Regions from separate parts of the Pseudomonas sp. Y3 TE3536 genome, predicted to be linked through region 1. Evidence: predicted binding sites of a transcription regulator. Region 1 holds the regulator's gene; each other region holds the start of a gene.
What was found. The regulator sigma-54, encoded in region 1, starts transcription at its own class of promoters, with help from an activator protein. The targets are predictions, from matches to a motif close to ANTGGCATNNANNTTGCTNT.
Positions count from the first base shown of each region.

Region 2: the regulator sigma-54 is predicted to act here: its motif matches at 8,000-8,019, upstream of flgB (flagellar basal body rod protein FlgB).
Region 3: the regulator sigma-54 is predicted to act here: its motif matches at 5,253-5,272, upstream of nirB (nitrite reductase large subunit NirB).

Region 1 covers NZ_JBRJHU010000001.1:866,582-877,048, forward strand. Annotated here, with positions in the region: gene murA (UDP-N-acetylglucosamine 1-carboxyvinyltransferase) at 1-725, opposite strand, end outside; gene AB7M33_RS03890 (BolA family protein) at 749-988, opposite strand; gene AB7M33_RS03895 (STAS domain-containing protein) at 1,108-1,410, opposite strand; gene AB7M33_RS03900 (MlaC/ttg2D family ABC transporter substrate-binding protein) at 1,407-2,054, opposite strand; gene mlaD (outer membrane lipid asymmetry maintenance protein MlaD) at 2,064-2,549, opposite strand; gene mlaE (lipid asymmetry maintenance ABC transporter permease subunit MlaE) at 2,549-3,346, opposite strand; gene AB7M33_RS03915 (ATP-binding cassette domain-containing protein) at 3,346-4,155, opposite strand; gene AB7M33_RS03920 (KpsF/GutQ family sugar-phosphate isomerase) at 4,402-5,376, shown strand; gene AB7M33_RS03925 (KdsC family phosphatase) at 5,377-5,901, shown strand; gene lptC (LPS export ABC transporter periplasmic protein LptC) at 5,910-6,482, shown strand; gene lptA (lipopolysaccharide transport periplasmic protein LptA) at 6,469-6,993, shown strand; gene lptB (LPS export ABC transporter ATP-binding protein) at 6,994-7,719, shown strand; gene AB7M33_RS03945 (RNA polymerase factor sigma-54) at 7,895-9,388, shown strand; gene hpf (ribosome hibernation-promoting factor, HPF/YfiA family) at 9,468-9,776, shown strand; gene ptsN (PTS IIA-like nitrogen regulatory protein PtsN) at 9,789-10,253, shown strand; gene rapZ (RNase adapter RapZ) at 10,256-10,467, shown strand, end outside.
Region 2 covers NZ_JBRJHU010000001.1:3,630,684-3,641,150, reverse strand. Annotated here, with positions in the region: gene flgJ (flagellar assembly peptidoglycan hydrolase FlgJ) at 1-1,077, opposite strand, end outside; gene AB7M33_RS16440 (flagellar basal body P-ring protein FlgI) at 1,089-2,198, opposite strand; gene flgH (flagellar basal body L-ring protein FlgH) at 2,211-2,906, opposite strand; gene flgG (flagellar basal-body rod protein FlgG) at 2,955-3,740, opposite strand; gene AB7M33_RS16425 (flagellar basal body rod protein FlgF) at 3,787-4,527, opposite strand; gene AB7M33_RS16420 (hypothetical protein) at 4,687-4,878, opposite strand; gene flgE (flagellar hook protein FlgE) at 5,036-6,358, opposite strand; gene flgD (flagellar hook assembly protein FlgD) at 6,386-7,087, opposite strand; gene flgC (flagellar basal body rod protein FlgC) at 7,100-7,543, opposite strand; gene flgB (flagellar basal body rod protein FlgB) at 7,546-7,953, opposite strand; gene cheR (protein-glutamate O-methyltransferase CheR) at 8,399-9,226, opposite strand; gene AB7M33_RS16390 (chemotaxis protein CheV) at 9,278-10,207, opposite strand; gene flgA (flagellar basal body P-ring formation chaperone FlgA) at 10,285-10,467, shown strand, end outside.
Region 3 covers NZ_JBRJHU010000001.1:543,367-553,833, forward strand. Annotated here, with positions in the region: gene AB7M33_RS02395 (fumarylacetoacetate hydrolase family protein) at 1-392, shown strand, start outside; gene AB7M33_RS02400 (SDR family oxidoreductase) at 410-1,174, shown strand; gene AB7M33_RS02405 (2-hydroxyacid dehydrogenase) at 1,199-2,149, shown strand; gene nirD (nitrite reductase small subunit NirD) at 2,217-2,579, opposite strand; gene nirB (nitrite reductase large subunit NirB) at 2,579-5,131, opposite strand; gene AB7M33_RS02420 (molybdopterin-dependent oxidoreductase) at 5,419-9,450, opposite strand; gene map (type I methionyl aminopeptidase) at 9,741-10,467, shown strand, end outside.

The DNA.
Region 1 (10,467 bases):
AGGTAGGTACCGGTTTCGATACGGTCGGGCATGACGCGGTAAGTGGCCGAGTGCAGACGCTCGACGCCTTCGATGGTGATGGTGTCGGTGCCAGCGCCCTGAACATTGCCGCCCATGGCGTTGATGAAGTTGGCCAAGTCGACCACTTCAGGTTCACGGGCAGCGTTTTGCAGCACGCTGCGGCCTTTGGCCAGGGCAGCGGCCATCATGATGTTCTCGGTACCGGTCACGCTGACGGTGTCGAAGAAGAAGTGCGCACCGCGCAGGCCACCTTCAGGCGCCTTGGCCTTGATGTAGCCAGCTTCGACTTCGATCTTCGCACCCATGGCTTCAAGGCCACGGATGTGCAGGTCGACAGGGCGCGAACCGATGGCGCAACCGCCAGGCAGGGCTACTTCAGCCTCGCCGAAACGTGCAACCATCGGGCCCAGCACCAGGATCGAGGCGCGCATGGTCTTGACCAGCTCGTACGGCGCGACCAGCGTCTTGATGGTGCGTGGGTCGATTTCCACAGACAGCTTCTCGTCGATCACAGGCTCGATGCCCATGCGCCCGAACAGCTCGATCATGGTGGTGATGTCATGCAGGTGCGGCAGGTTGGCCACAGTGACCGGGCCGTCAGCCAGCAGGGTCGCCGCCAGAATCGGCAATGCCGCGTTCTTCGCGCCCGAAATGCGGATCTCGCCGTCAAGGCGAGCGCCGCCAGTAATAATCAGTTTGTCCATTGGAGTCTCGCCGCCAAGTTGGCTCAGGTGCGCTCAGCCCAGGCTGCGCTGCTGAAAAATTTCATGGTTACCGCATGGATGCTGCCATTGGCGATCCAGGGATTAAGGTGAGCATAGATCGCCTGCTGACGCTTGACCGGGCTCAGGCCAGCCAACTCGTCGCTGATCACGTTCAATTGGAAGTTGCAGCCTTCGCCTTCAACTTCGACCCGGGATCCCGGCAATTTTTCTTCAAGGAAGCTTTTAACTTCTACGGCCTGCATGCTCAACCTCAATCGGCGCCCGATGCGCACGGGTCGGCCATCATACAAAAAAGCCCCTCGCCTGCGAAGCCCACTGAGGGCGTGCGCTGACCGAGGGGCCATTCTTCAGTGTATTGCCATCAAGTAGCCAGCACTTCATCGAGGTCATAGACCCCGGCAATTTCCCGCATGTCGTCGGGCATACCGCGTACTTCGAAGGCCTTGCCGGCCGCCTGGGCATCGCGGATAAACGCCAGCAGCAGCGACAGGCCGACGCTGGACGATTTCGCCACGGCCGAGCAATCCAGCACCATGTGCGGCTCGCGCGAGGCGTCGATCAATGCCTTGCCTTGCTTGCGCAAGGCCGGGCCGCTGCGATAGTCCAGCACGCCGGTCAAACGCAGTACGCCCGGCTCGGCCATGCTTACGCCAGCCTCACTCATTGCACTGCCTTCTCGGGCGACTTATCGGCGGTTTCCTTGGCCTTGGCCACTTCACCGGCCCAACCGTCGATGGTCTTGTCCAGGTTGTTGCCGTTGCGCTGCATGGCATCGGCGAACTGGTCGCGGAACAGTTTGCCGATGTTGATGCCGTTGACGATGACGTTACGCACCTTCCACTCGCCGGCAATGTTTTCCAGGGTGTACTGCACCGGGTACACGGCGCCGTTGTTGCCGGTCACCTTCATGCCGACGCTGGCACGCTTGCCGTCATCAGCCTTGGCCGGGTCAACGACGATGCCCTGGTTGTTGTATTCCAGCAGGGCGTTGCCATAGAACTGCATCAGGCTGCGCTTGAAGTTCTCCTGGAAGCGCTGCATCTGCTCAGGCGTGGCCTTGCGCGAATACTTCACGGTCATGATGCTGCGGGAAATGCCGTCAGCGTCCACCACCGGGCCAAGGATGCGGTTGAGCGCATCGTAGAAGGCGTTGGGGTTGGACTTGTACTGATCCTTGTTGGCCTTGAGGTCGCCAAGCAATTCGTTGGTCGTGCCTTGCACCACATCGTGAGGCGTCTGCGCCGCCACGGTCAGCAAAGGGAAGGCCGCCAGCAGGACCAGCAGGCCACGTCGCAGGATCGAAATCATGGAAACTCCTTAATTAGCCGGTTGCGCTTCTTTCGGTTCCTTGCCAACGGAGTTGAGCAGGAACTTGCCAATCAGATCTTCCAGCACCAGTGCCGACTGGGTGTCGTGGATGGTCGCGCCATCCTTGAGCACGTCGTCTTCGCCGCCCACGCTGATGCCGATGTACTTCTCGCCCAGCAACCCGGCGGTCAGGATCGAAGCAGTGGAGTCGGTCGGCAGGTTGTCGACGGTCTTGTCCAGCTGCAACGTCACCCGACCGGTGTAGGAATCACGGTCCAGATCGATGGCGGTGACCTTGCCGATCGTCACACCGGCCATGGTCACTTTAGCTCTGACCGTCAAACCGGCGATATTGTCGAAGTACGCATAAACTTTATAGGTATCGCTGCTCGGGCTGGCCGACAGCCCGCTGACTCGCAGGGCCAGCAGCAGCAGCGCCAGGATCCCGGCCAGGAGGAACAGGCCGACACCGATTTCCAGGGTGCGGTTTTGCATCAGAAATCTCCAAACATCAAGGCGGTCAGAATAAAGTCCAGACCCAGGACAGCCAACGAGGCATAGACCACGGTCTTGGTGGTGGCACGGCTGATCCCTTCTGAGGTGGGCTCACAGTCGTACCCCTGGAATACGGCGATCCAGGTGGTGACGAAGGCGAACACCAGGCTCTTGATCAAGCCGTTCAGCACGTCGTCGGTGAAGGAAACACTGTTCTGCATGTTGGCCCAGAACGAGCCCTCGTAGACGCCCAGCCAATCCACGGCGACCCACGACCCACCCCAGATGCCGACCACGCTGAAGATCAGCGCCAGCAGCGGCAGCGAGATGAAACCGGCCCATAGGCGTGGCGCAACGATGTACTTGAGCGGGTCGACGCCGATCATTTCCAGGCTCGACAGCTGCTCGGTGGACTTCATGTTGCCAATTTCGGCGGTCAGCGCAGAACCTGCGCGGCCGGCGAACAACAGTGCGGTCACCACCGGCCCGAGCTCACGCAGCAGGGTCAGGGCCACCATCTGCCCGACCGCCTGTTCAGAGCCGTACTTGGTCAGGATGCTGTACCCCTGCAGCGCCAGCACCATGCCGATGAACACACCGGACACGACGATGATCGCCAGCGACAGCACGCCCACCGAGTACAGCTGCTTGGTCAGCAGCTGGAAGCCACCGCCAATACCGCCACGCCCGATCAGCGCATGGAACAGAAACAGACAGGAACGCCCGAGCACGGCCAGCACGTCGATCGCCGAGCGACCGAACAGGCGAACACGTTCGAGTAAGGATTTTCTGCGCATCAACGCGCCCCCAGCAGGTCGGCGCGGTAATCAGGCGCGGGAAAGTGGAAGGGTACCGGGCCATCCGGATCGCCTTTCATGAACTGGCGAATACGCGGGTTGTCCGAGCCCATCAGCTCGTCGGGCGTGCCCTGCCCCAGCACCTGGCCATCCCCTACCACGTAGATGTAGTCGGCAATACTGGCGGTTTCGGCCAGGTCGTGGGAAACCACGATGCTGGTGATGCCCAAGGCATCGTTGAGCAGGCGGATCAGGCGCACCAGTACCCCCATGGCGATCGGGTCCTGGCCGACGAACGGTTCGTCGTACATGAGGATCTGCGGGTCCAGGGCGATCGCACGCGCCAACGCCACCCGGCGCTTCATGCCACCGGACAGTTCGTCAGGCATCAGGTCGATGGCACCGCGCAGGCCGACAGCCTGCAGTTTCATCAACACGATGTCGCGAATCATCTCTTCCGACAGCTGGGTGTGCACGCGCAGCGGGAAGGCCACGTTCTCGAATACATCGAGGTCAGTGAACAGCGCGCCACTCTGGAACAGCACGCCCATCTGCTTGCGCGCGTCGAACAGGTCGCTGCGCGACAGCGTCGGCAGGTTCTGCCCGGCTACCCATACCTCGCCGCTAGACGGACGCAGTTGCGCACCCATCAGGCGTAGCAATGTGGTCTTGCCGCAACCCGATGGCCCCATGATACCGGTGACCTTGCCGCGCGGGATGCGTATGTCGACATTGCTGAAAATGCTGCGCGAACCGCGCTTGAAGGTCACTCCCTTCAACTCGACCGCGTAGGCGCTATCCACACTCATCTAGACTCCTTGCTAGTGCAGCCTCGTCCTAGTGGACGCTTGCCCTCATCGTGAAGGCACACGTGCCCCTGACAGGCCGAATAGCGGCGAACTATAGCACCGCTGACAGGGCGGCCCCAAGGCCATGGAACGTGTCGTTCAGCACAACGACAGACTTCCATGGCATTTGCCGGGCAATCGAAAGGATGAGGCTTTCTTCCATTGCGGCTATAATCGCCGCCTTTTCATCAGGCATTGTTTGACGACATGAGCCAATCCAGTGAGCTGATCCAGTCCGCCCTGCGCACCTTGCGCCTCGAAGTCGAGGCCGTGGAAAGCCTGGCGCCGCGTATCGACGCCAACTTCGTCAAGGCCTGCGAGCTGATTCTGGCCAGCAAAGGCCGGGTCGTGGTGGTCGGCATGGGCAAGTCGGGGCATATCGGCAACAAGATCGCCGCCACCCTGGCCAGCACCGGTACGCCTGCGTTCTTCGTGCACCCGGCCGAAGCCAGCCATGGCGACATGGGCATGATCACCCGGGACGATGTCATCCTGGCCCTGTCCAATTCTGGCAGCACTGCAGAAATCATCACCTTGCTGCCGCTGATCAAGCGCCTCGGCATCCAGCTGATCAGCCTGACCGGCAATGCCGATTCGCCCCTGGCCCAGGCTGCCGAGGTCAACCTCGACGCCCGCGTCACCCAGGAGGCCTGCCCGCTGAACCTGGCCCCCACTTCTTCGACCACCGCAGCGCTGGTGTTGGGCGACGCCCTGGCCATCGCCCTGCTCGAAGCCCGTGGCTTCACTGCCGAAGACTTCGCCTTTTCGCACCCCGGTGGCGCCCTTGGCCGCCGCCTGCTGCTCAAGGTCGAGAACGTGATGCACGCAGGCGCCGAACTGCCCCAGGTGGCACGCGGCACCCTGCTCAAGGACGCGTTGCTGGAAATGTCACGCAAAGGCCTGGGCATGACCGTGATCCTCGAACCGGACGGCAAACTGGCCGGGATCTTCACCGACGGCGACCTACGCCGCAGCCTGGACCGCAATATCGACATGCACACCACCTTGATCGACCAGGTGATGACCGTGCATGGCAAGACCGCCCGCGCCGAAATGCTGGCCGCCGAGGCGCTGAAAATCATGGAAGACCACAAGATCAACGCGCTGGTGGTGGTCGACCAGGACGACCGCCCGACCGGCGCCCTGAACATGCACGACCTGTTGCGCGCCGGAGTAATGTAAATGACCCAGGATTTGATTCAACGTGGCCAGGCCATCAAGCTTGCCGTGTTCGACGTTGACGGCGTGCTCACCGACGGCCGCCTGTACTTCCTCGAAGACGGCAGCGAGTTCAAGACCTTCAACACCCTCGACGGCCAGGGCATCAAGATGCTCATGGCATCTGGCGTGACCACGGCAATCATCAGCGGGCGCAAAACCCCGGTGGTCGAGCGACGTGCGAAAAACCTCGGCATCCCGCACCTGTACCAGGGCCGCGAGGACAAATTGGTGGTACTCGACGGCTTGCTCGCCGAACTCGGCCTAAGCTATGAACAAGTCGCCTACCTGGGCGACGACCTGCCCGACCTGCCGGTGATCCGCCGGGTCGGCCTGGGCATGGCGGTGGCCAACGCCGCCCCCTTCGTTCGCCAACATGCGCACGGGGTGACCCAGGCCCGCGGCGGTGAAGGCGCGGCGCGTGAATTTTGTGAACTGATCATGCAGGCCCAGGGCACCCTGGACGCTGCCAACGCACATTACCTTTAAGGCTGCTCATGTTCAGCAAGAAAGCCCGCAATATTGTGCTGCTCGTGGCCATCGGCGCCCTGCTGGCGGCGATCGGCTACTGGAATGTCAGCCCCGAGAGCTTCCTCGACCAGCCCACGGCCCAGGTCGACGAGAGCGCCATCGACTACTACGCGATCAATGCCCACAGCGTGCAGTTCCTGCCCGACGGCAAGTTGCAGTACGAAATGACCGCCGACAAGGTCGAACACCTGACAGCCACCGAGGTCACACTGGTGACCACGCCAGACCTGCACATGTACCGCGGCACCGAGTACCCGTGGCACGTGCAAAGCGTCCGTGCCGAGGTCAACCCGGACGGCACCGAGGTCGAGCTGATCGACCAGGTGCGCATTGCCCGCACCGACGAAAAGAAGCGTGAAACGATTATCACCAGCTCACGCATGACCGTATTCCCGCAGAAGCAATATGCGCAGACCGAGCAAGCCGTTAGAATCGACGGCGCCGGTGGCACGACCACGGGCAAAGGAATGAAAGCGTATTTGAAAGAAGGCAGGATGGACCTGCTCTCTAACGTAAGAGGACAGTATGAGGCTCGTTAAAACCCTCCCCCTTTTGCTCAGCCTGAGCGCAGCACTGGGAAGCGCGAGCGCCTTCGCACTGCCGACCGACCGTGACCAGCCTATCCGCATCCAGGCCGACAACGCGCACCTGGACGACAAGCAAGGCGTGGCCACCTACACCGGTGACGTCATCATCACCCAAGGTTCGATGATGATCAAAGGCAACACCGTGACCATGACCCGCGCCGCCAATGGCGACATCGACGTGGTCACCTCGGTGGGCAACCTGGCCTACTTCGAACAGCAGCAGAGCACCGCCAAGCCGGACAAGATGAAAGGCTGGGCCGTGACCATTCAGTACCAGGCGCAGAAAGACACGGTGATCCTCACCGACCGCGCCAAGGTCGAGAATGAAGGCAACACCACTGAAGGCGAGAAGATCGTCTACAACACCAAGACCCAGGTTGCGACCGCCGGTCGTGGTGGCAACGTGACTCAACCACGTCAGCGCATCGACATGGTGATCCAGCCGAAGAAGAAGGCCGAGTAAATGGCAACCCTCAAAGCCCAGCACCTGGCCAAGAGCTACAAGGGTCGGCAAGTCGTGCGCGACGTCAGCCTGTCGATCGACAGCGGCCAGATCGTCGGCCTGCTTGGCCCCAACGGCGCCGGCAAGACCACCTGCTTCTACATGATCGTCGGCCTGGTCCAGGCTGAGCAAGGGCGCGTGCTGATCGACAACCTCGATGTCAGCCACCAGCCCATGCACGGTCGCGCGCGTGCCGGCATCGGCTACCTGCCGCAGGAAGCTTCGATCTTCCGCAAGCTGTCGGTGGCCGACAACATCATGGCGATCCTCGAGACCCGCAAGGAGCTCGACCGCGACGGCCGCCGCAAGGAGCTGGAAAGCCTGCTGCAGGAGTTCCACATCAGCCACATCCGCGACAACCTCGGCATGAGCCTCTCGGGTGGCGAGCGCCGCCGTGTCGAGATCGCACGCGCCCTGGCGACCGCACCGAAGTTCATCCTGCTCGACGAACCCTTCGCGGGCGTCGACCCGATTTCCGTCGGTGACATCAAGCAGATCATCCACCACCTCAAGGCCAAGGGGATCGGCGTACTGATTACCGACCACAACGTGCGTGAGACCTTGGATATCTGCGAAACCGCCTATATCGTCAATGATGGCCGACTGATCGCCGAAGGCGACGCCGAGACCATCCTGGCCAACGAACTGGTCAAAGAGGTTTACCTGGGTCACGAGTTCCGGCTCTGACCCCGGGACGCACCTGGAGCACTGGCAAATCGACCCTGTCGGGGTTTAAGTTGTTACGGTGCTCTAGGCAAACGCTACAATTTAAGGCATAAAACTTGCTTGAATTTGGCGCTCCGGCGCCCTCGTGTAGTGGATGGCGCATGCGCGCCGGCGAACAAGGTATTAAGCCCCTGCCATGAAACCATCGCTCGTCCTAAAAATGGGCCAGCAACTGACGATGACTCCTCAGTTGCAACAGGCCATCCGCCTCCTCCAGCTCTCTACCCTGGACCTCCAACAGGAAATCCAGGAAGCGCTGGAATCGAACCCGATGCTCGAACGTCAGGAAGACGGCGAGGACTTCGACAACAGCGACCCGATGGCCGATAACGCCGAGAACAAACCGGCCGCCGAAGTCCAGGACAACAGCTTCCAGGAAAGCACCAACAGTGCCGAAAACCTGGAAGACGGCGAGTGGAGCGAGCGAATCCCCAACGAGCTGCCCGTCGATACCGCCTGGGAAGACATCTACCAGACCAGCGCCAGCAGCCTGCCGAGCAACGATGACGACGAGTGGGACTTCACCACCCGCACATCGGCCGGCGAAAGCCTGCAAAGCCACCTGCTGTGGCAGTTGAACCTGGCGCCGATGTCCGACACCGATCGCCTGATCGCCGTCACCCTGATCGACAGCATCAATGGCCAGGGCTACCTCGAAGACACCCTCGAAGAGATCTGCGCCGGTTTCGACCCCGAACTGGATATCGAGCTGGACGAGGTCGAAGCGGTCCTGCACCGCATTCAGCAGTTCGAGCCTGCCGGCATCGCCGCACGCAACCTGGGCGAATGCCTGCTGCTGCAACTGCGCCAGCTACCGGCCAGCACGCCGTGGATGGCCGAGGCCAAACGCCTGGTCACCGACTTCATCGACCTGCTGGGCAGCCGCGACTACAGCCAGCTGATGCGGCGCATGAAGATCAAGGAAGACGAGCTGCGCCAGGTCATCGAGCTGGTGCAAAGCCTCAACCCGCGCCCTGGCTCGCAGATCGAGTCGAGCGAGCCCGAGTACGTCGTGCCCGACGTCATCGTGCGCAAGGACAGCGACCGCTGGCTGGTGGAGCTGAACCAGGAAGCCATCCCGCGCCTGCGCGTCAACCCGCAGTACGCAGGCTTTGTCCGCCGCGCCGACACCAGCGCCGACAACACCTTCATGCGCAATCAGCTGCAAGAAGCGCGCTGGTTCATCAAGAGCCTGCAAAGCCGCAACGAAACCCTGATGAAAGTGGCCACGCAGATCGTCGAGCATCAGCGCGGCTTCCTCGACCATGGCGACGAAGCGATGAAGCCGTTGGTCCTGCATGACATCGCCGAAGCTGTCGGCATGCACGAGTCGACCATTTCGCGGGTTACCACGCAAAAATACATGCACACGCCCCGCGGCATCTACGAACTGAAATACTTTTTCTCAAGCCACGTCAGCACCGCTGAAGGCGGAGAATGCTCGTCCACAGCGATCCGCGCGATCATCAAGAAACTGGTTGCGGCGGAAAATCAGAAAAAGCCATTGAGTGACAGCAAGATCGCTGGTTTACTGGAGGCACAAGGCATCCAGGTAGCCCGTCGCACCGTCGCCAAGTACCGCGAGTCTCTCGGCATCGCACCGTCGAGCGAGCGCAAGCGACTGATGTAGCACCTGGTATGTGCCACAGCGTTTTTGGGGCAGGTGCAAGACTTGCCTCTTTATGCACGGGCAATAAAGGAGAAGCTGTATGCAAGTCAATATCAGTGGACAGCATGTAGAAGTCACCCAGCCGCTGCGCGATTATGTGCTTGAAAAGCTCGCCCGCGTGGAAAGTCACTTCGACAAGATCACTAACGTGCAGGTCATCATGAAGGTCGAGAAGCTGCAGCAGAAGGTCGAAGCGACCCTGCAGATTCCGGGCGGTGAAGTGGTAGCCAACGCGGAACACGAAGACATGTATGCAGCGATCGACGCCTTGGCCGACAAGCTCGACCGCCAACTGAAAAAACACAAGGAAAAACAGCAAAGCCTGCTGCAAGGTGCAGCTGCCCGCTGATCCCCCTCATCCATGATCCGACTTGAAACCATCCTGACCCCCGGCCGTTCCCTCGTGAACGTGCCGGGCGGCAGTAAGAAGCGCGCCCTCGAAAAGGTCGCCACCGTCATCGCCGAACAAGTGCCAGAGCTGGAGATGCAAGACGTCTTCGAAAAACTGGTCGCCCGTGAAAAACTCGGTTCGACCGGGTTCGGCAACGGCATCGCCATCCCCCACTGCCGACTCGAAGGATGCACCGCCCCGGTCAGCGCACTGCTGCACCTGGAGGCGCCGATCGACTACGACGCCATCGATGGCGCACCTGTGGACCTGCTGTTCGTCCTGCTGGTGCCCGAAGCTGCCACCGATGCGCACCTGGAACTGCTGCGCCAGATCGCCAGCATGCTCGATCGCAAAGAGGTCCGTGATCGTCTGCGTGCCGCCAGCAGTAACGAGGCCCTGTACCAGGTTGTCCTGGACGTACAGAACGAGCACTGAACATGCACCTGATCATCGTCAGCGGCCGGTCCGGCTCCGGCAAGAGCACCGCCCTCGATGTCCTGGAAGACAACGGTTTCTATTGCATCGACAACCTTCCCGCCGGGCTGCTGCCGCAGCTTGCGGAAGATGCCTTGATCAATACCGAGTTGCTGCAGCCCAAGGTCGCCGTGTCGATTGACGCGCGCAACCTGCCCAGCCACCTGACGCGTTT
Region 2 (10,467 bases), 2.8 Mb from region 1:
CGCATAGCCCGGGTCGGTCGCATAACCTGCTTTTTGCAGCTCTCTTGCAAACTGCTCAGGGTTATCGGCCGCGTCCAGCGCACCTTGATAGCGGGAATTGCCCTGTAACAGGTTCACCAGGTCATGGAAGCTGTCCTGGTAGGAATCGTACGAACGGAACGCTGCGGTTTCCTTGACGAACTGGCCATCGCGGAACTCGCTGGTGATCGCCCTCGCCTGCTCGCCCTGCCAGTTGCCACTGGCCTTGATGCCGAACAAGTTGTGGCTGCTGCTGCCGTCGGTGTTGCGCATGACCGACTTGCCCCAGCCCGTTTCCAGGGCCGCCTGGGCGACCAGGTAACGCGGGTCGATACCGATGCGCTTGGCGGCCTGCTCAGCCATCGGCAGCATGGTGGCGACAAAGGCGTCGCTGTCGGCGAAGGCCTTGTTCGGCGCCAGCGGCGGCTGGGCGACGGCACGCCCGACAATGCGCAGGCCGTTTTCTGGCACGGCGAAGGCCTTGGCCACTTGCTGGCCGTCACGGGCCGGCACGCTGGCGGTGTTGGTGGTCGCAGCCGACGGCACGATGCCTGCCAGCAGGCGGTCGGTGAGCTTGCTCGGCAAGGCCAGGCGCCGCGCATTGAGCGCCGCGACGTCATTGCGCGCTGCGCCGGTCTCTGCGGCATGCGCAGGCTCAGCCACCTTGTTGCCCCACAGCGCCGGGCCACTGCCCTCGCTGCGCGGAAACGGGCTGGTGGCGCCAGCCGTGCTCTTGCTCTTGGTCAACTGGCGCACCAGTACGTCCTGCAGGCCGATACCACCCCCCTCGCGGGACATGCTCACGGCCAACTGCTGGTCATACATGTCGCGGTATTGCTTGACCGTCTCGGTGTTCATCGGGTTGTCGTCGGCCAGCACATCGCTGGCCTTGCGCGAGGCCTTGAGCATTTCGCTGATGAACAGCGACTCGAATTCCTGGGCCACCTTGCGCACGTTGGCTTCGCTGTCGCGGTCGCCGTGCTTGAGCGAACTCAGGCGGTTGAGGTCGGTGTAGGCGCCGCTGTCGGCACTGCCAGACACCAAGCTTTTGCTGTTCATGCGCGGCGTCCTCAGATCACGATCAGGTCGGCCTGCAAGGCGCCGGCCTGTTTCAGGGCTTCAAGGATCGCCATCAGGTCGCCGGGTGCCGCGCCGACCTGGTTCACCGCGCGGACGATTTCATCCAGCGTGGTGCCCGGGCCGAACTTGAACATCGGCTTGGCTTCCTGCTCGGCGTTGACTCGCGAACGCGGCACCACGGCGGTCTGGCCGTTGGAGAACGCGCCCGGCTGGCTGACGATCGGGTCTTCGGTAATGGTCACGGTCAGGCTGCCGTGGGTGACCGCCGCCGGCGACACCTTGACGTTCTGGCCGATGACGATGGTGCCGGTACGCGAGTTGATGATGACTTTCGCCACGGCCTGGCCTGGGTCGATATCGAGGTTTTCCAGAATCGACAGGTAGTCCACGCGCTGGCTCGGGTCCATCGGCGCACTGACGCGCACCGACCCGCCATCCACAGCCTGGGCAACGCCGGGGCCGAGCAGTTCGTTGACCTTGTCGACGATACGCTTGGCCGTGGTGAAGTCCGGGCGGTTAAGGTTCAGGGTCAGGCTGTTGCCCTGGTTGAACCCGCTCGGTACCGACCGCTCGACGCTGGCGCCGCCAGGAATTCGCCCGGCCGACGGAACGTTGACGGTGATCTTCGAGCCGTCACGGCCTTCGGCATCGAAGCCGCCCACCACCAGGTTGCCCTGGGCGATGGCGTAGACGTTGCCATCGATACCTTTGAGCGGGGTCATCAGCAAGCTACCGCCGCGCAGGCTCTTGGAATTACCGATCGAGGAGACGGTGATGTCCACCACCTGGCCCGGCTTGGCGAACGCCGGCAGGTCGGCATGCACCGACACCGCCGCGACGTTCTTCAGCTGCACGTTGCCGGAACCGGCCGGCACCTTGATGCCGAACTGCGACAGCATGTTGTTGAAGGTCTGCAGGGTGAACGGCGTCTGGGTGGTCTGGTCACCCGTGCCGTTGAGCCCCACCACCAGGCCATAGCCGATCAGCTGGTTGGAACGCACGCCAGAGATGCTGGCGATGTCCTTCAAGCGCTCGGCCTGGGCCGCGAAGGCGCAGGACATTAGCAGGGTTGCGGCAATCAGCTGCCTCACGTTGAACATGGTCATCTGTACTCAGAAAGGCCAAAGCGGGCTGATGAAGAAGCGGTCCAGCCACCCGGGCTGGCTGGCATCGGCAAACGAGCCGGTGCCCGAATAGGTGATGCGCGCATCGGCCACGCGGGTGGACGGCACGGTGTTGTCGGTGGCGATGTCATCGGCGCGGATCATGCCGGCAATGCGCACCAGCTCTTCGCCAGTGTTCAGGGTCAGCCACTTCTCGCCGCGCACGGCGATGATGCCGTTGGGCAGCACTTCGGCCACGGTCACGGTGATCGAGCCGGTCAGGGTGTTGCCCTGGGTGGCCTTGCTGTCGCCCTTGGTGGCGCGCTCGCCGTTGTAACCGGCCTCCAGCGACAGGTCACCGCCGCCGAACGGGTTGTTGGTGTTGGGCGTGCTGCCGAACAGCGAGGTCAGGCCGATGTCGGCCTTGCTGTTCTTCTGGATCTGCGAACCTGCGTTCTTGCTGGCCGAGGTCTTCTCGTTAAGGGTGATGGTGATGATGTCACCGACCCGGAAGGCCTTGCGGTCGCTGTACAGGTTCTGTTCGAAACCGGCCTGGTAGATCGAACCGTTGTTGGCCGCCGCCGGCAACGGGGTGCGCGGCAACACCGGCGCATAGTACGGGTCGTTGGGCTTGGGCGTCGGCCCGACGCAACCTGCCAACAACACCGCTCCCCCCAGGGCGAAGACGGACAACAGACGATTCATGACGCTTACCTCACGGTGTATCTGGGTTACGGGGCCGGGATCAGGGGCTTACAGCTGCTGGGTGACGAACGACAGCATCTGGTCGGCGGTGGAGATGACTTTCGAGTTCATCTCGTAGGCACGCTGGGTGGTGATCATGTTCACCAGCTCTTCCACGGTGCTGACGTTGGAGTTTTCCAAGGTCTGCTGCAGGGTGGTGCCAAAGCCGTTCAGGCCTGGGGTGCCGACTTGCGGCGCGCCGCTGGCGGCGGTTTCCAGGAACAGGTTGTTGCCGATTGCCTGAAGGCCGGCAGGGTTGATGAAGTCGGCAGTCTGGAGATTGCCAATGACCTGAGCAGCCGGGTTACCGGCAGTGGTGATCGACACGGTACCGTCCTGGCCAACGGTGAACGTCTGTGCGTCATTCGGCACGACGATCGCAGGCTCCAACGCCAACCCATCGGCATTGACGATCTGGCCATCGGAATTCAGGTGGAAGGTGCCGTCACGGGTGTAGGAAACGGTGCCATCCGGCTGCAGAATCTGGAAGAAGCCACGCCCATTGACCGCCATGTCCAGCGGGTTTTCGGTGGTCTGCAGGCTGCCGGCGGTGAAGTTTTTCTGGGTGCCGACAATGCGCACACCGGTACCCACCTGCAGGCCCGAAGGCAGCTCGCTGTCTTGGGTCGACTGGGCGCCGGGTTGACGCTTGATCTGGTAGAGCAGGTCCTGGAATTCGGCGCGATCACGTTTGAAGCCGGTGGTCGAGACGTTGGCCAGGTTGTTGGAAATGACCGTCAGGTTGGTATCCTGGGCGGACAGGCCGGTTTTAGCGACCCAAAGAGCCGGAAGCATGCTGTTCTCCTCGTGCGCCTGTTTTACGGCACCCGTTCAAATGTGATTAGCCGATTTGCAAAACCCGAGCCATGGCTTCGTCGCCTTCCTTGGCCGTGTTCATCATCTTGACGTGCAGTTCGAACTGACGGGACAACGCCAGCACCGAGGTCATTTCCTCGACGGCGTTGACGTTGCTGCCTTCCAGGAAGCCCGATACCACGCGCACGTTGACGTCGGCATCCGCCGGTTGGCCATTGGTGGTGTGGATCATGCCGTCCAGGCCCTTGGTCAGGCTTTTGATGTCGGGATTGACCAGCTTGATGCGGTCGACCTCGGCCATCATGCGCGGGTCTTCGCCCATGGCGCGGATGCTGATGGTGCCGTCTTCACCCACTTCCACTTTTTGCTCGGGTGGAATGGCAATCGGGCCGCCGTTGCCGATCACCGGCATGCCGTTGCCAGCACGCAGCACGCCCAGGGCGTCGATGTTCAGGCTGCCGGTGCGCACGTAGGCTTCGCTGCCATCCGGTGCCTGTACAGCGATGAAACCTTTGCCGGTCACAGTCACGTCCAGCTCGCGGCCGGTCTCGACCATCGGGCCTTCGCTGAAGTCGGTGGCCGGGCGCTCGGTCATGGCAAAGGCGCGCGCCGGAAAGCTGTCGCCAAACACCGGCATCGAGCGCGCCTGCTCCAGGTCGCGCTGGAAGCCGTTGGTGGAAATGTTCGCCAGGTTGTTGGCATGGGCCTTCTGCGCCAGCGCGTTCTGGCTAGCGCCGGTCATGGCCACGTAAAGCATCTTGTCCACAGCATCTCCTATGCGCGTACCTGCCGCGCTGTCACTGAGCAGGGATAAGCAATAATCGAACCAGGTCCGCAAACCAATGAATTCAGGGGTTGCAGCGCGCCGAGAGGCAAAAACCGTCAGTTTGTCGGCGGATGTTTGCCGCGAGCGGCAAGGCAGTGCTCAGTACACCCGGCAACCGGCGTTGTTGTAGGGGCCGGAAAAGCGCATCCAGCCTTCGCCTGGGTTGGTGGCCGAGCACATGAAACGGCCGGTGGCCAGGCTTTGCCATTGGTAGAAGGGGGCGGGGGCGGCGGCGAGCAAGGGGGCCATGGCGAGGATGGGGAGAATCGCTAGTAGCAGCAGCCTTTTCATCGGGTAAACCTTTGGGATTTTGGGCCGCTTTGCGGCCCTTTCGCGACGCAAGGCCGCTCCCACAAGGATCGCGTCGACCTGTAGGAGCGGCCTTGCGTCGCGAAAGGGGCGCGAAGCGCCCCCTATTGCAGACAACACTCCACCAAACCAACCACCATCAGCTCATCTGGATGATGGTCTGCATGATGGTGCTTTCAGTGGAAATGGTCTTGGCGTTTGCCTGGTAGTTGCTCTGCGCCTTGATCAGGTTGACCAGCTCGCCGGTCAGGTCGACGTTCGAGTCTTCCAGCGCGCCGCCGGTGATCTGCCCCAGCGTCCCGGTATCCGGTTGGCCGACAACAGGCACGCCCGATGTGTAGGACTCTTTCCAGGCAGTGCCGCCCACCGGCGTCAGGCCTTGGAGGTTGGCGAAGTTGACCAGTGCGACCTGGCCGATGACCTTGTTCTCACCGTTGGTGAAGTTGGCGAACATGTTGCCGCTGGCATCGATGCTCAGGCCAGACAACTCACCCGTCGCAAAGCCATCACCGCTCTTGGCGGTCGTGGCGGACGCGGCGTTGTATTGCGTGGTGGCGATCATGTCCAGCTTGACCCCAGAGGCATGCGCGTTGGCGCCGTTGGCGGCCCACACACCTGCAACCGTCTTCTGCGCCGGCACCCAGCCGTCCAGGTTGAAGGTCTTGTCGGCGTTGATGGTGAGCCCACCTGCCACTGCACCCTCGTTCATGAGCGCCGTGTCCAAGGTGCCGTCACTCTTGAATGGCAGTGTGTTTGCCAGCGGGGTAGTCGACGTCGGGTCGGCTGGGTTGCGGCCGTCGATGGTGGTGTACATGGTCCAGGAGTTAGTACCCGCATCCTTCATGAAGTACTGGTTCATCTGGTGCAGGTTGCCCTGGCTGTCATACACATCGGTGTTGAAGGTGTAGTTGTAGGTCTTGACGTTACCCGGGTCGAACGGCGACTCGGCCGGGGCGGTATCGCTGGACTTGAGGTTGAGCGTCTCAGTGATGCGCCCGGTAGGGTTGGGCGTCAGGTTGGACGTGTCGATCTTCAAGTCGGTCAGCGCGCCCGGGACGACATTGCCATTGCCATCAACCCCATAACCTTGCAGCTTGGCGCCCGACGAGTTGATGACATTGCCTTCCTTGTCGCTGTAGAACATGCCGGCACGGGTGTAGATCTTCGAGCCATTGTCATTCAAGGCGAAGAAGCCGTTGCCGTCGATCGCCATGTCCAGGGCTTGGCCGGTACCGTTGATGTTACCCGGCGTGAACATCTGCGACACCGAAGCGGTTCTCACGCCAGTGCCGACGACCGTCTTGCCGCCGCTGGTGCCGCGAATGGAGTTGGAGTACTGATCCGCGAACTCGGCGCGCGAGGCTTTGAAGCCGGTAGTGGCGACGTTGGCAATGTTGTTGCCAGTGACGTTCAGGGCCTTGTTTGCTGCATTGAGGCCGCTAAGGCCGGTATTGAAAGACATGTGCTACTCCTGTCGTTAACTTAGGCCCTAGATGCCAATGGTTTGAACTTTGGACAGCGCGACGCTGCCCAGCCCGGCGAGGTTGAGCGTCATTTCAGCGCCGTTGGTACCCATGGTCACGCTGGTGACCGTGGCCGGCAGGTTGGTGGTCATGGCCGTAGAAGTGCCATCGATGCTGGCGGTGGCCTTGAAGGTGTAGGTACCCGCCTCCAACGCCTCGCCGTCGTCGTCCAGGCCATCCCAGGTGAAGTCGGCCTTGCCGGCGGCCTTGGAGCCCAGGTCCAGGGTGCGCACCAGCTTGTCGTCTTTGTCATAAATGCCGACAGACGTGGCGGTACTCGACGAGGTCAGGTTGACCGACCCTTTCATCTCTTTGCTGGTGTCGACCAAGGCCTTGTCGGTCTGGACGATCACATTGCGCCCAACCAGCGACGAGGCCTGCAACGCCTGCGAAGACTGGAACGAACCGGCGATGTAGTTCACCGTGTCGTTCAGCGTCTGCATGCTTTCAAGGCTGCTGAACTGCGCCAGCTGCGCAACGAACTCGCCGTTTTCCTGCGGGTCGAGCGGGTTCTGGTTTTTCATCTGCGTTACCAGCAACTGCAGGAACGCATCCTTGCCCAGCGCACTGCCGGCAGCGCCGGTGCTGCTGTCGGTCTTGCTGGTCTGCTTTTGCAGCGAGGTCAGGTACGCGCTGCCGACGTCACTGGTGGAATTGGTCGTGGTCATGTCGGCTTCCTATCACTGACCCAAGGTCAAGACTTTCTGCATCATGCTTTTGGCGGTGTTCATCAGTTCGGCGTTGGTCTGGAACGCACGGCTGGCAGAGATCATGTCAGCCATCTCTTCAACCACGTTGACGTTCGGGTAGTAGACGTAGCCGTCCTTGTTCGCCGCTGGGTGGTTAGGCTCGTAGCGCGCCTCCAGATTGCTCTGGTCTTCGACGATGCCTTTGACCTGCACGCCCTGCCCCGCTTCGCCTTGGTCCTCGAACAGCGACTGGCTGGCGCCGCCCTGTGCGTTCTGGAAGGTGGTGGCGAACACCGGGTGGCGGGCACGGTAGGTCTGGTCGATGCTCGACGACACGGTCTCGGCGTTGGCGATGTTCGAGGCCACGGTGTTGAGGCGGGTGTTCTGCGCGCTCATGCCGCTGCCGGCAATGTTGAAAACACTGGAAAGGGACATGGTTACTCTCCGCGCAGGGCCGAAACCAGCCCTTTGAATTTACTGTTGAGCAAGGTGAAGCTGGCCTGGAAACCGATGGCGTTTTCCGCGTAGTTCGATTGCTCGATCTGGGCATCCACGGTGTTCTGGTCGATCGACGGCTGCAACGGCGTGCGGTACTTGAGCGCCTCGTCGCTGAGGGCCAGGCCGTCGGCCTCGATGTGCCGGCTGTTGGTCCGGTCCAGGGCGAAGCGGCCGCTTTGCTGTTTTTCACTCTCGGCGGCGAGCACCGAAGAGAAGTCCATGTCACGCGCCTTGTAGTTGGGCGTGTCGGCGTTGGCGATGTTGTTGGCCAGCACTTCAGCGCGCTGGGCGCGGAAGCCCAGGGCCTTTTCGTGAATGCCAAGCGCCTTGTCGAAACTGATGCTCATGTCGGGGAAACCTTCGGAGGTTGACCGGAGTGTCGTTGGTCAAGGTATAGCAAGGGCTGTGCCAACCGGCTTAAAGGCCGGAAACACGGGGTTGCAAGGGGGATGCTGGCAGGCGGAATGCCAGAAAAGCGGCAAAGTGCTTCCGCTTGGGGAGGGAAAAGCGGCAATCGCCGGGCGGCAAAAGCGGCAAAACAAAATATTGACGTCAGACCATCACGGCCGAATCCAGGCCCGTGTAGGAGCAGCCTTGTGCTGCGAAGAGGCCGGTGAAGCCACAGTAGATTTACTGCACTTGCACCGGCCTCTTCGCAGCACAAGGCTGCTCCTACACCGACCTCTTCGCAGCACAAGGCTGCTCCTACACCGGCCTCTTCGCAGCACAAGGCTGCTCCTACACCGGCCTCTTCGCAGCGCAAGGCTGCTCCTACAGGAATCGCGTCTGGCTTTACTTGGCCTGGTAGATGATCCCGGGGCTGCACTGCACCATCTGGTAATGGTCCGGCAACCCGTTCAGCGCCTCCGAGGCGCCCAGGAACAGGTACCCGCCAGGCTTGAGCGTGCTGTGGATGCGCAGCAAGATGTCCTTCTTCACCTGGGCCGAAAAGTAGATCAGCACGTTGCGGCAGAACACGATGTCGAACTTGCCCAGGCTCGCGTAGCTGTCGAGCAGGTTGAACGAGCGGAACTCGACGCGGCTGCGAATGGCCGGCTTGACCGCCCAGCGCCCCGGCCCTTTGGGGTCGAAGTAGCGCTGCAGGCGCTCTTGCGACAGGCCGCGGGCGATGGCCAGGCTGTCGTATTCACCGGTCTTGCAGTTGTTCAGCATGGTCCCGGACAGGTCGGTGGCGACAATCTGCGCGCCCATCTTCAATTGGCCCAGGTTGCTGCGCTCGAACTCGTCGATGGCCATCGAGATCGAGTAAGGCTCCTGCCCCGACGAGCACGCCGCCGACCACATGCGCAGGCGCTGGCCTGGGTTGTTCTTGATGAACTCGGGGATAACCTTGTTCTTCAACACCTCGAAGGGATAGCTATCGCGGAACCACAGGGTTTCGTTGGTCGTCATCGCGTCGACCACCTGTTCGCGCAAACCGCTGCGCGGTTGGGCCTGGATGCGCTGCACCAGCTCGCCCAGGCTCTTGATGCCCTGTTGCTCCATCAGCTTGTTGAGACGGCTGGAGACCAGGTACTGCTTATTCTCGCCCAGCAGGATGCCACAGGCTTTCTCCAGGAAGACCCGGAACTGTTCGAAATCCAAATTACCCGTAGACACTCTTGCCGCCTCTTTTCAATCGCTGGTGCCGGGAGCGGGCTCCCGGCTGCTTCAATGCGTTGCCTTGATCCGGTCGACCACGCGCTGGGCCAGGTCGTCCGGCTTGAACTTGGCCAGGAAATCATCGGCGCCGACTTTTTTGACCATCGCCTGGTTGAATACCCCGGAGAGCGAAGTATGCAGGACGATGTGCAATTTTTGCATGCGCGGATCGCTGCGGATCTCTGCGGTGAGCGTATAGCCGTCCATTTCTGGCATTTCAATGTCCGAGATCATCATCAGGAACTCTTCTTCCGGCCGCTTGCCCTCCTCCACCAGCTGGCGCAGGTAATTGAGCGCCTGGCGGCCGTCGTTGAGCGCCACCACCTCGACACCGACGGTTTGCAGGCAGCGGCTGACCTGCTTGCGCGCCACCGACGAATCGTCGACGGTCAGCACCCGCAGCAGTACGGCCTTGTCCTGCACCTCGGCATCGACCACCCCCGCAGACACCTGTTCGGACGACGGCGCCACTTCGGCCAACACCTTCTCCACGTCGATGATCTCGACCATGCGGTTGTCCACACGGGTGACAGCTGTCAGGTAATGGTCGCGGCCGGTGCCCTTGGGTGGCGGGTGGATTTCTTCCCAGTTCATGTTGACGATGCGCTCGACCGAGTGCACCAGGAAGCCCTGGGTCTTGGTGTTGTATTCGGTGATGATCACAAAACTGTTGCGCGTGTCTTCCTGCAGCGGCGCCAACCCGGTGGCCATCGACAGGTCGAGGATCGGGATGGTCGCCCCACGAATGTTGGCCACGCCGCGCACCACCGGGTGTGACTTGGGCAGCAAGGTCAGCGCCGGGCACTGCAGCACCTCTCTGACCTTGAACACGTTGATGCCATAGAGCTGACCGCCATTGAGGCGGAACAGCAACAATTCCAGGCGATTCTGCCCCACCAGCTGAGTGCGCTGGTTGACCGAATCCATAACACCCGCCATGCCAGACTCCTTAACGTTTCAGCCTTTCGTTGCAATTCAGGTACCGAGTCGGCACGGGCTTTGCTTTTTTGAGCGCCATGTACACGAAAACGACATTTTTCCGACGATTGACGCACCTGCTGACTGGCTCGCTGGCCACGCTGTGCCTGCTGGCGCCCGGCGTTCGCACGCTGGCGGACGCTTTTACCTTGCCTGAACAGCTTATCGGTGTCACCCAAGGGTTTCTTGAATTCACCGTAGAAGATTATCTGGCCAGCACC
Region 3 (10,467 bases), 320 kb from region 1:
ACCTGACCCTGCGCGATCGCCAGCGCCAGGCCAAAAGCGAAGGGCTGCCCTGGGAGGGCGCCAAGGTATTCGAAGCCTCGGCGCCGATGACTGCCCTGGTGCCGGCCAGCGAACTGGGCTGGCCACTGGACGCTGCGCTGTGGCTGAAAGTCAACGGCGAGGAGCGCCAGCGCGCCCGGCTGAGCCAGCAGACCTGGCCATTGGCCGAGGTCATCAGCCGCCTGTCCCGGCAACTGCCGCTGCGCCCCGGTGACCTGATCATGACCGGCAGCCCGCCTGGCGTGGCCCCGCTCAACCCTGGCGATGTGATCCATGCCGGCATCGACGGCATCGGCGAGTTGCAACTGCGCGTTGGCCCTCGTCCCGCACGCCACACCGCCCACGCCGCCTGAATTTCTGGAGCAAACAGATGAGCCAAACTCACAACAAGAAAATCGCCTTGGTCACCGGTGCCGGCAGCGGCATTGGCCGCGCCGTCGCCCTGGGGCTGCTGGCTGATGGCTTCAGCCTGGTCCTCGCCGGTCGGCGTGCCGAACCCTTGCAGGCGTTGGCAGAACAGGCCCGTGCAGCCGGTGGCGAGGCCCTTGCGGTGCCCACCGATGTGCGCGACGAACAGAGCGTCGCCCAGCTGTTCGCCACCATCGAGGAGGTGCATGGCCGCCTCGACCTGATCTTCAATAATGCCGGGGTCAACGCGCCTGCCGTGCCCATCGACGAACTGCCGCTGGAGAACTGGCGCAATGTCATCGCCACCAATGTCGACGGCGTGTTCCTCTGCGCCCGTGCGGCCTTTGGCCTGATGCGCAGGCAGCAGCCGCAGGGCGGGCGAATCGTCAACAACGGTTCGATTTCGGCGCATACCCCACGCCCCTTCACTGCGCCCTACACCGCCAGCAAGCACGCGGTGCTGGGCCTGACCAAAGCCCTGGCCCTGGACGGCCGCCCCTACAACATCGTGTGCAGCCAGGTGGACATCGGCAACGCCCTGACCGAACTGTCCGAACGCATGACCCGCGGTGTGCGCCAGGCCAATGGCGAGATTGCCGCCGAGCCGATGCTCGACGTGCGCCATGTGGCCGATGCCGTGCGCTACATCGCCGCCCTGCCGTTGGACGCCAACGTGCTCAACATGACCGTGATGGCCAGCAACATGCCCTTCGTCGGCCGTGGCTGACACCTTGCCTTTAAGGAGTGACCGATGAAACCTGAAGTCCTGCAACTGAGCCCGATCCTCATCCCAGAAGTCCGCGAGCGCCTGGAAGCGCTGTTCACCGTGCACCGGTACTACGAGCAAGCCGACAAGGACGCCTATGTCAGCGCGCATGGCAACAACATCCGCGCCGTGGTCACCGGCGGCCATACCGGTATCAGCCAAGCGCTGATGGCGCGCCTGCCCAAGCTGGAAGTGATCGCGGTGAATGGCGTTGGCACCGATGCCATCGACCTGGCCTATGCGCGTGATCGGGGTATCCAGGTGACTGCAACCCTCGGCGCGCTGACCGAGGATGTCGCCGACCTCGCGATCGGCTTGCTGATTGGCGTGTGCCGAGGGCTGTGCAGCGGTGACCGGTTCGTCCGCGCCGGCCACTGGGCCACCAGCGCCACACCGCTGGCGCCATTGCCGTTGGCGCGGCAGGTGTCGGGCATGCGTGTGGGTATCGTCGGCATGGGCCGCGTCGGCCGCGCGGTGGCCCAGCGGGCGGCGGCGTTTGGCTGCCCGATTCGCTACACCGACCTGCAGCCACAGGACGTGCCTTATGGCTTCGAGTCGAACTTGCAGCAATTGGCCAAAGACAGCGATGCGCTGATTCTGGCGGCGGCCGCCGACCAGGGCGAGGCGTTGGTGGGGCGCAAGGTGCTGCAGGCGCTTGGCCCAGACGGCTACCTGATCAATATCGCCCGTGGCAAGTTGGTGGACGAGCCCGCGTTGATCGCGGCACTTGAAGCGGGTGAGATCGCCGGGGCGGCGCTGGATGTGTTTGCCGATGAACCTCGGGTGCCCGAGGCGTTGTTCGAGCGCGAGGATGTGGTGCTGCAGCCGCACCGAGCCAGCGCCACCGTGCAGACCCGCACGCGCATGGGCGAAATGGTGGTGGCAAGCCTGGTGGATGTGTTTGCCGGGCGTACCCCACAGGGGTTGGTTATCTAAGCGGCCTGTACCGGCCCCTTCGCGGTCCGACTTGCCCGCGAGGGCCGGTACAGTTGCACGATGCAGATCAGCCCACCGCCACTTCCACAGCCTCCCCGTTCAGCCGCACCGGCCACACCCGCAGCCGCTGCCCGGCATCTTCCAGGCATTCCCCGCTGTGCAGGCTGAAATGCTGTTTGTACAGCGGCGCCGCCACCACCAACTCACCCTGCAAGCTCCCCACCAACCCACGGCCAATGATGTTGGCACCCGAGCGCGGGTCGCGGTTGTCCAGCGCGTACAGTGGCTGTTCCTGACCCGGCAAGTAAAACAGCGCCACCTGGGCCCCCTCGTGCCACACCACCACGCCGGAATCGGCTACCAGGTCGCGCGCTTGGCAGACTGTCTGCCAGTTCGTCTGGTGGGCTACAGCAGTATTGGACAGGTTCATCAGACAGCCTCCTCGGCAGTGGGGATCAAGTGCAGCGGCGCCGCTGGGCGGCGCTGATCGCGCTCGCGGACGAAGTGCACGTCCGGGTCGGCGCGGTGGTCGTTGACGAAGGTGCGGAAGCGCTTGAGCTTCTCCGGGTCGTTGAGGGCATTGGCCCATTCGCATTCATAGTGGTCGACCACATGCTGCATCTGCGCCTCAAGCTCGGCGGCCAGGCCCAGGCTGTCGTCGAGGATCACCTGCTTGAGGTAGTCCAGCCCGCCCTCCAGGCTTTCGCGCCAGACCGAGGTGCGCTGCAGTTTGTCGGCAGTGCGGATGTAGAACATCAGCACACGGTCGATCAGGCGTACCAGGGTCTCGTCGTCCAGGTCGGTGGCAAACAGCTCGGCGTGGCGCGGGCGCATGCCGCCGTTGCCGCACACGTACAGGTTCCAGCCCTTGTCGGTGGCGATCACGCCGATGTCCTTGCTCTGCGCCTCGGCGCACTCGCGGGTGCAGCCAGACACCGCGAACTTGAGCTTGTGCGGGCTGCGCAGGCCCTTGTAGCGGTCTTCCAGGCGCAGGGCCATGGCGACGCTGTCCTGCACACCGTAACGGCACCAGGTGCTGCCCACGCACGACTTCACCGTGCGGGTCGACTTGCCGTAGGCATGGCCCGTCTCGAAACCGGCTTCGATCAACTCGCCCCAGATCAGCGGCAACTCGTGCAGCTGGGCGCCGAACAGGTCGATGCGTTGGCCACCGGTGATCTTGGTGTAAAGGTCGTACTTTTTTGCCACTTGGCCGATCACGATCAGCTTGTCGGGGGTGATTTCGCCCCCAGGGATGCGCGGCACCACCGAGTAGGTACCGTTTTTCTGCATGTTGGCCATGAAGGTGTCGTTGGTGTCCTGCAGCGGTACCAGCGCCGGGTCCATGATCGGCTGGTTCCAGCACGAGGCGAGGATATTGCCCACCGCCGGCTTGCAGATATCGCAACCGACATGGCCTTTGCCATGGCGCGCGAGCAGGTCATTGAAGGTGCGGATGCCGCCAACCCGCACCAGCCCGTAAAGCTCCTGACGGGTGTAGGCAAAGTGTTCGCACAGGCTTTTGTCGACGGTCACGCCGCGAGCGGTCAGTTCGTGCTCGAACACCTGCTTGAGCAGGGCCGCGCAGCCGCCGCAACCGCTGGCCGCTTTGGTGCAGCCCTTGACCGCAGCGAGGTCGCTGCAGCCGCTGTCGATAGCGGCGCAGACTGCGCCCTTGCTGACGTTGTGGCACGAGCAGATGGTCGCGCTGTCGGGCAGCGCATCGGCGCCCAAGGCCGGCGCGCCGCCTGTTTGCGGCAAAATCAGGGCGGCCGGGTCGGCAGGCAGGGCGATGCCGTTTTGCGCGTACTGCAGCAGAGTGTCGTAGTAGCTGTTGTCACCGACCAGCACCGCGCCGAGCACATGCTTGCCACTGGCATCCACCACCAGCCGGCGATAGGCCGCATTGGCTTCGTCGATGAAGCGGTAGCTGCGTGAGCCCGGCGTAGCGCCATGGGCATCGCCGATCGAGCCGACATCCACGCCCAGCAGCTTGAGCTTGGTCGACATGTCGGCGCCGGTGAACGGCACCGCGTCATCGCCCACCAGCAGCGCCGCCAGGTTGCGCGCCATGCTGTAGCCCGGCGCGACCAAGCCGAACACGCTGCCATTCCATGAAGCGCACTCGCCGATGGCGAAGATGCGGGCGTCATGGGTGCGGCAGTGATTGTCGATCACCACCCCGCCACGGGCGGCAATCTCCAGCCCGCACGCGCGCCCTAGGGCATCCTGCGGGCGGATACCGGCAGAGAACACGATCAGGTCGGTTTCCAGGTGGTCGCCGCCGTCGAAGTTCATGCGGTAGCGATACGCCTCACCGGCGCTGATCGACTGGGTGGCGCGGGACAGGTGCACGCCCACGCCCAAGGCCTCGATCTGCGCCTTGAGCGCCGCGCCGCCCTCGCCGTCCAACTGCACCGGCATCAGCCGAGGGGCGAACTCCACCACATGGGCTTCCAGGCCGAGCGACTTCAGCGCATTGGCTGCTTCAAGGCCCAACAAGCCCCCGCCGACCACCACCCCTCGGCGGGCACCCTGGGCGGCGGCGCGGATGGCGTCGAGGTCGTCGAGGGTACGGTAGACCAGGCGGGCATTGCCGCTGGAGCCTTCGATCGGGGGTACGAAGGGGTATGAGCCGGTGGCCAGGATCAACTGGTCGTAGCCATAGCGGCCTTCGCCGGTGACCACTTCGCAGCGCGCGCGGTCGATCTCCAGCACAGGCTCGCCCAGGTGCAGGTGCACGCCTTGGCGGGTATAGAAGCCTTGCTCGCACAGGGCCAGGGTTTCGGCACAGCTGCCGCCGAAGTACTCGGACAGGTGCACACGGTCGTAGGCACGTTGGCGTTCTTCGCCGAACACCCGCACCTCGAACCGCTCCAAGGCGCCCCGCTCGATCAGTTGCTCGACGCAGTGGTGGCCGACCATGCCGTTGCCGACAATGACCAGTTTCTCGCGTTGTCCGCCGTTCGCTGTTGCCTTCATAGCCGATCCTCGATCAAAAAAAAACGCCTGGAGCCGAAGCTCCAGGCGCCTTTGCCTGTACTCATCAGGGTGTGCCCCTGGTTGATCGCCGTTGATCAGTGGGGCGTGTTGTGAAGCTGATAAAGCAGGGAGTGTGCCAAATACTGCCCTGTGGGCCTCTTCGCAGCACAAGGCTGCTCCTACAGGGAGTGTGCAGAACCGGTAGGAGCAGCCTTGTGCTGCGAAGAGGCCGGTACAGGCACCCCAAACCGCACAGCCAAGGTGCACCCCTCCCCATCCCGGTGCACTCAATACACATCGCGCCGATAGCGCTTGGCCTTGCTCAATGCCTCTACATACGCATCCGCCGCAGCCTCGCTCATACCGCCATGCTGCGCGACGATCGCGCGCAAGGCGCTGTCCACATCCTTGGCCATGCGCTGGGCATCGCCGCACACATAGAAGCACGCGCCCGCCTCCAGCCACCGCCAGAGGTCAGCGCCCTGCTCGTGCATGCGCTGCTGCACATAGATTTTCTCGGGCTGGTCGCGCGAGAAAGCGGTATCCAGGCGCACATGGCCGGTCGCCTGCCAAGCTTGCAACTGCGCTTGGTAATAGAAGTCACTGGCGGCAGACTGCTCACCGAAGAACAGCCAGTTCTGCCCACTGGCCCCACGCGCTTCGCGTTCTTCCAGAAACGCCCGAAACGGCGCGATACCCGTGCCTGGGCCGACCATGATCACCGGCACACTGTCGTCCTCTGGCAGGCGAAAATGCTTCGATGCCTGCGGGAAGATCGCCACCTTGATGCCTTGCGCACGGTCGGCCAGAAAGGTCGAGCAGGCCCCTTTGCGCTGCCCGTAACGCACCGTCGAGACCGTCAGGTGAACCTGGCCGGGGTGCGCCAACGGGCTGGAACTGATCGAGTACAAGCGCGGCTGCAACGGCTTGAGCAGGTCAAGCCAGGTGGCCAATGGCAGGTCTTGCGGGAACTCGCGCAGTACGTCTGCCAACTGCCGCCCCCACAACCAGCTCTGCAGCTCGGCCTTGTGCTCAGGCTGAAGCAGCCGGCGCAGGTCCGCCGCCGTCTGGCTGAACACCTGTAACTGCGCAGGGGTGACCTTGGCGATTTCCAGGTGGGCTTGCATGGCAACGGCCAGCGGCAGCGCAGGCTGGCCTTTGATCTCAACCAGGGCCTGGCCATCGAGGCGCATCAGTGCCAGCAACTCCTCGACCAACGCCGGGCAATTGCGCGGCCATACGCCCAAGGCATCGCCCGGCTGGTAGGTAAACGTGCTGCCCGACAGGTCGAACACCAGTTGGCGCGTCTCCTTGCTGGCACCTGGGGCGTTGAGCACGCGGTTTTCCAGCAAGGTGGCCGACCAGGGTTGCTGCTTGCTGTAGGCCTCCACGGGCGCGGGTGCGCTGCTTGCCTGGGGCGCGGCGGCGCTGCCCAACTGTGATGACAAGGCGTCGAGCCAGGTGGCGAATGCCTCATCGAAGTCCGGCTCGCAGTCTACCCGTGGCAACAACCTTCGCCCGCCCAGCTCGGCCAGGCGCTGATCGAGCTTGCGGCCAAACCCACAAAACTGGTCGTAACTGGAGTCACCCAAGGCCAACACGGCGTAAGGCACGTCGGCACAATGGGCGCCCTCCTCGCCTTGCAGGGCTTGCCAGAACGCCGTCGCACTGTCGGGCGCATCGCCATCGCCGAAGGTACTGGCGATCAGTACGACACTGGCCGCGCCGTGCAACTGCTGCGGGCTGACCGCTGCCATGCAACTGAGCTGCACAGCGAGGCCGGCGCCACGCAGGCGTTCGGCACAGCGTTCGGCCAGTGCCTCACCGTTACCGGTTTGCGAGGCCCACAGCACCTGATGCAGGGGCGCCGCAAGCGCCGAGCTGGGCAGTATCGAAGGCTGGGCGAACAACCCCGCCAATAGCCCATCGACGAACAGCCGCCGGCTTGCGGCCAGCGGCGCACTGGTCGGCAGGCTGGGCACACCTTCAGCGCGGGCCTGGTCCAGGCCGAGCAAAAAGCCCTGCAAGTAATGACGCTCCTCCTCGGCCAGCACCGGGGCTGGCAAGGTGTCCAGGCCAAGCAGACGGGACAGGGTGGCGGTCGGCATGCGGGCAGGCTCCGGGATGGCAGTGGCGGCGCTCAGGTCAACGGCGTCGATACGTTCGCCGGCAACCCGCTGCAGGGCCACGGCGCAGTGTTTGAAGGCCGGCTGCAGCGACAGCGGGTCGACGGCATCGCAGGTCACGGCATTGATCGCCAGCTGCTCGCCCATCACATCGTTCCAGTGGAAGGGGGCGAAACAGTTGCCCGGCATGACCCGATCACTGACCCGTGCCGGCAACAGCGCCTGCCCCCGCCGCGAGCGGACGGCCACCTGGTCCTTGTCGCGAATACCCAGGCGCGCGGCATCGTCAGGGTGCAGCTCGACAAAGGGGCCGGGCTCGAGTTTGTTCAGCGCAGGCACCTTGCCGGTCTTGGTCAAGGTGTGCCATTGGTGCTGCACGCGGCCGGTGTTGAGCACCATTGGGTAGTCCGTGTCGGGCAGCTCGGGCGCAGGCAGCCAAGGGCGGGCGAAGAAGCGCGCTTTGCCACTGGCCGTCGGAAACGCCAGCGCCGGGCGCTTGCCCTGGGCGTCGAGCAACAGCGGCTGGCTGCTGCCGTCGTTCTGGTAACGCAGCGGGCTGCGCGGGGCCACATGCCCTGGCGCGCAGGGCCACTGGCGCGGCTGCGCGCGCAGGTCGGTGTAACCGATACCGCGCAGGTCGTAGCCGGTTGCCGGGTTGTGGAAACGGCGAATTTCTTCGTACACCGCTTCGGCATTGGGGTAGTCGAAGGCATCGGCATAGCCCATGGCGCAGGCGATGCGGGCGATGATCTGCCAGTCCGGCAGGCTTTGGCCTGGGGGTGCCACGGCGCGGGGCATCAAGGTCAGGTTGCGTTCACTGTTGATCATCACGCCCTCGCCTTCGGCCCACAGCGCGGCCGGCAACAGGATGTCGGCGTAGCGGTTGGTCTCGGTGTCGAGAAACGCATCCTGGGTGATCACCAGTTCAGCCTGGCGCAGGCCGTCGATCACCTGCTGACGGTTGGCGACGCTGGCCACCGGGTTGCTGCAGATGATCCAGCACGCCTTTACCTCGCCGCGCTTCATCTGCTCGAACAGCGCCACGGTGCCCTCGCCGCCTTCGCTGCGCAGGCTGCCTGGGGCCAGCTGCCACTGGTTTTCGACAAAGGCGCGGTCGGCCGCCACCAACGCCGATCGCTGCCCCGGCAGGCCCGGCCCCATGTAGCCCATCTCGCGGCCGCCCATGGCATTCGGTTGCCCGGTGAGGGAGAACGGCCCGCTGCCAGGGCGGCAAATGGCGCCGGTGGCCAGGTGCAGGTTGCAGATCGCGTTGCTGTGCCAGGTGCCATGGATGCTCTGGTTAAGGCCCATGGTCCAGCAGCTCATCCAGTCCTTGGCACCGCCGAGCCATTCGGCGGCGGTGCGGATGTCGGCTTCGCTCAGGCCGGTGATGGCGGCGACGCGGGCGGGGCTGTAGTCCTCCAGGAATGCAGGCAGGTCTTCCCAGCCCTCGGTGTGACGGGCGATGAAGTCAGCGTTTGTATGGCCGTTCTGGTGCAGCAGGTGCAGCAAGCCATTGAGCAGGGCCATGTCGGTGCCCGGGCGTACCTGCAAGAACAGGTCGGCCTTGTCTGCGGTGGCCGTGCGCCGGGGGTCGACGACGATCAGCCTGGCGCCGGCTTTCAGCCGGTCGAGCAGGCGCAGGAACAGGATTGGGTGACAGTCGGCCATGTTGGCGCCGATCACCAGAAACACCTCCGCGTGCTCGAAGTCCTGGTAGCTGCCGGGCGGGCCATCGGCGCCCAATGACAGCTTGTAGCCGCTGCCAGCGCTGGCCATGCACAGCCGTGAGTTGGACTCGATATGGCGGGTGCGGATAAAACCCTTGGCCAGTTTGTTGGCCAGGTACTGCGCCTCCAGCGACATCTGCCCCGACACATACAAGGCCACGGCATCGGGGCCGTGCTGGTCGATGATGCCGCGCAGGCGCTCGGCGGCCTGGGCGATGGCCTGGTCCAGGCCTGTGCGCGCCGGTTGCTGGCTGCGCTGCTGGCGCAGGTAGGCGTCTTCCATGCGCCCGGCCGCGCTCAGCGGTATGTGCGCGGTCAGGCCTTTGGTGCACAGGCGGCCAAAATTGCTGGGGTGCTGCTTGTCGCCGCTGATCTTGCTGACTTTGCCGTCGGCCACGCTCATGACAATGCCGCAGCCGACGCCGCAATACGGGCAGACACTGCGTACTTCGCTGCTGCTCATGGGCCGGTCTCCTGGTAAAAACACAAAAGGCGCCGGCTGCTCCGGCTTGCATGGCAAGCGGGGCAACACGGCGCCTTTGTCGTGAAAATGTGCGGGCAATCGGCATTGATTGCCCTGGGTAGAGGCAAGCCAGCAATTACCGGGCCAGCTGTACTGGGCTCATCGCGGGCAAGCCCGCTCCTACCGGGCCTGCGCTATCAGGGAAGGTTTGGCGCACCATGCGGTGGCATCTCGCAGGCTCGCAGCGCTATGCTGGGGCACATTTCAGCCAGAGTTACTGCCCTCCCCCCATGTCCCAGGTGATCCTCAAAACCCCCGCCCAACTCGACGTGATGCGCAACGCCGGCCAGCTACTGGCCCAGGTATTTGCAGAGCTCGACCGTTTCATACGCCCTGGCGTAACCACGATGCAGATCAACGACCTTGCCGAGGCGTTCATCGTCGACAGCCTGAAGGCACGCCCGGCGAGCAAGGGCCAGTATGGGTTCCCCTACGCGCTCAATACGTCAGTGGACCATGTGGTCTGCCACGGCATGCCGAAGGCTGATGAAGTGCTGAAGGAAGGGTCGATCATCAATGTCGACATCACCCTCGAACAAGGCGGCTATATCGCCGATTCGTCGAAGATGTATTGCCTTGGCGTGATCAGCGATGAGGCCCGGCGGTTGGTCGACACCACCTATGACGCGCTATGGAAAGGCATCGAGCAAGTGCGCCCGGGGGCGACGCTGGGTGACATTGGCCATGCTATCCAGGCCCATGCCGAAGCAGCGGGCTACAGTGTGGTGCGCGAATATTGTGGGCATGGCATTGGCCAGCAGATGCATGAAAAGCCGGAGGTGCTGCATTACGGGCAGCGCGGCATGGGCATGGCGCTCAAGCCTGGCATGGTGTTTACCATCGAACCGATGATCAACCAGGGCGGGCGTGGGACACGGACGTTGAAGGACGGGTGGACGGTGATCACCCGCGACCATACGCTTTCTGCGCAGTGGGAACATACCGTGGCGGTGACTG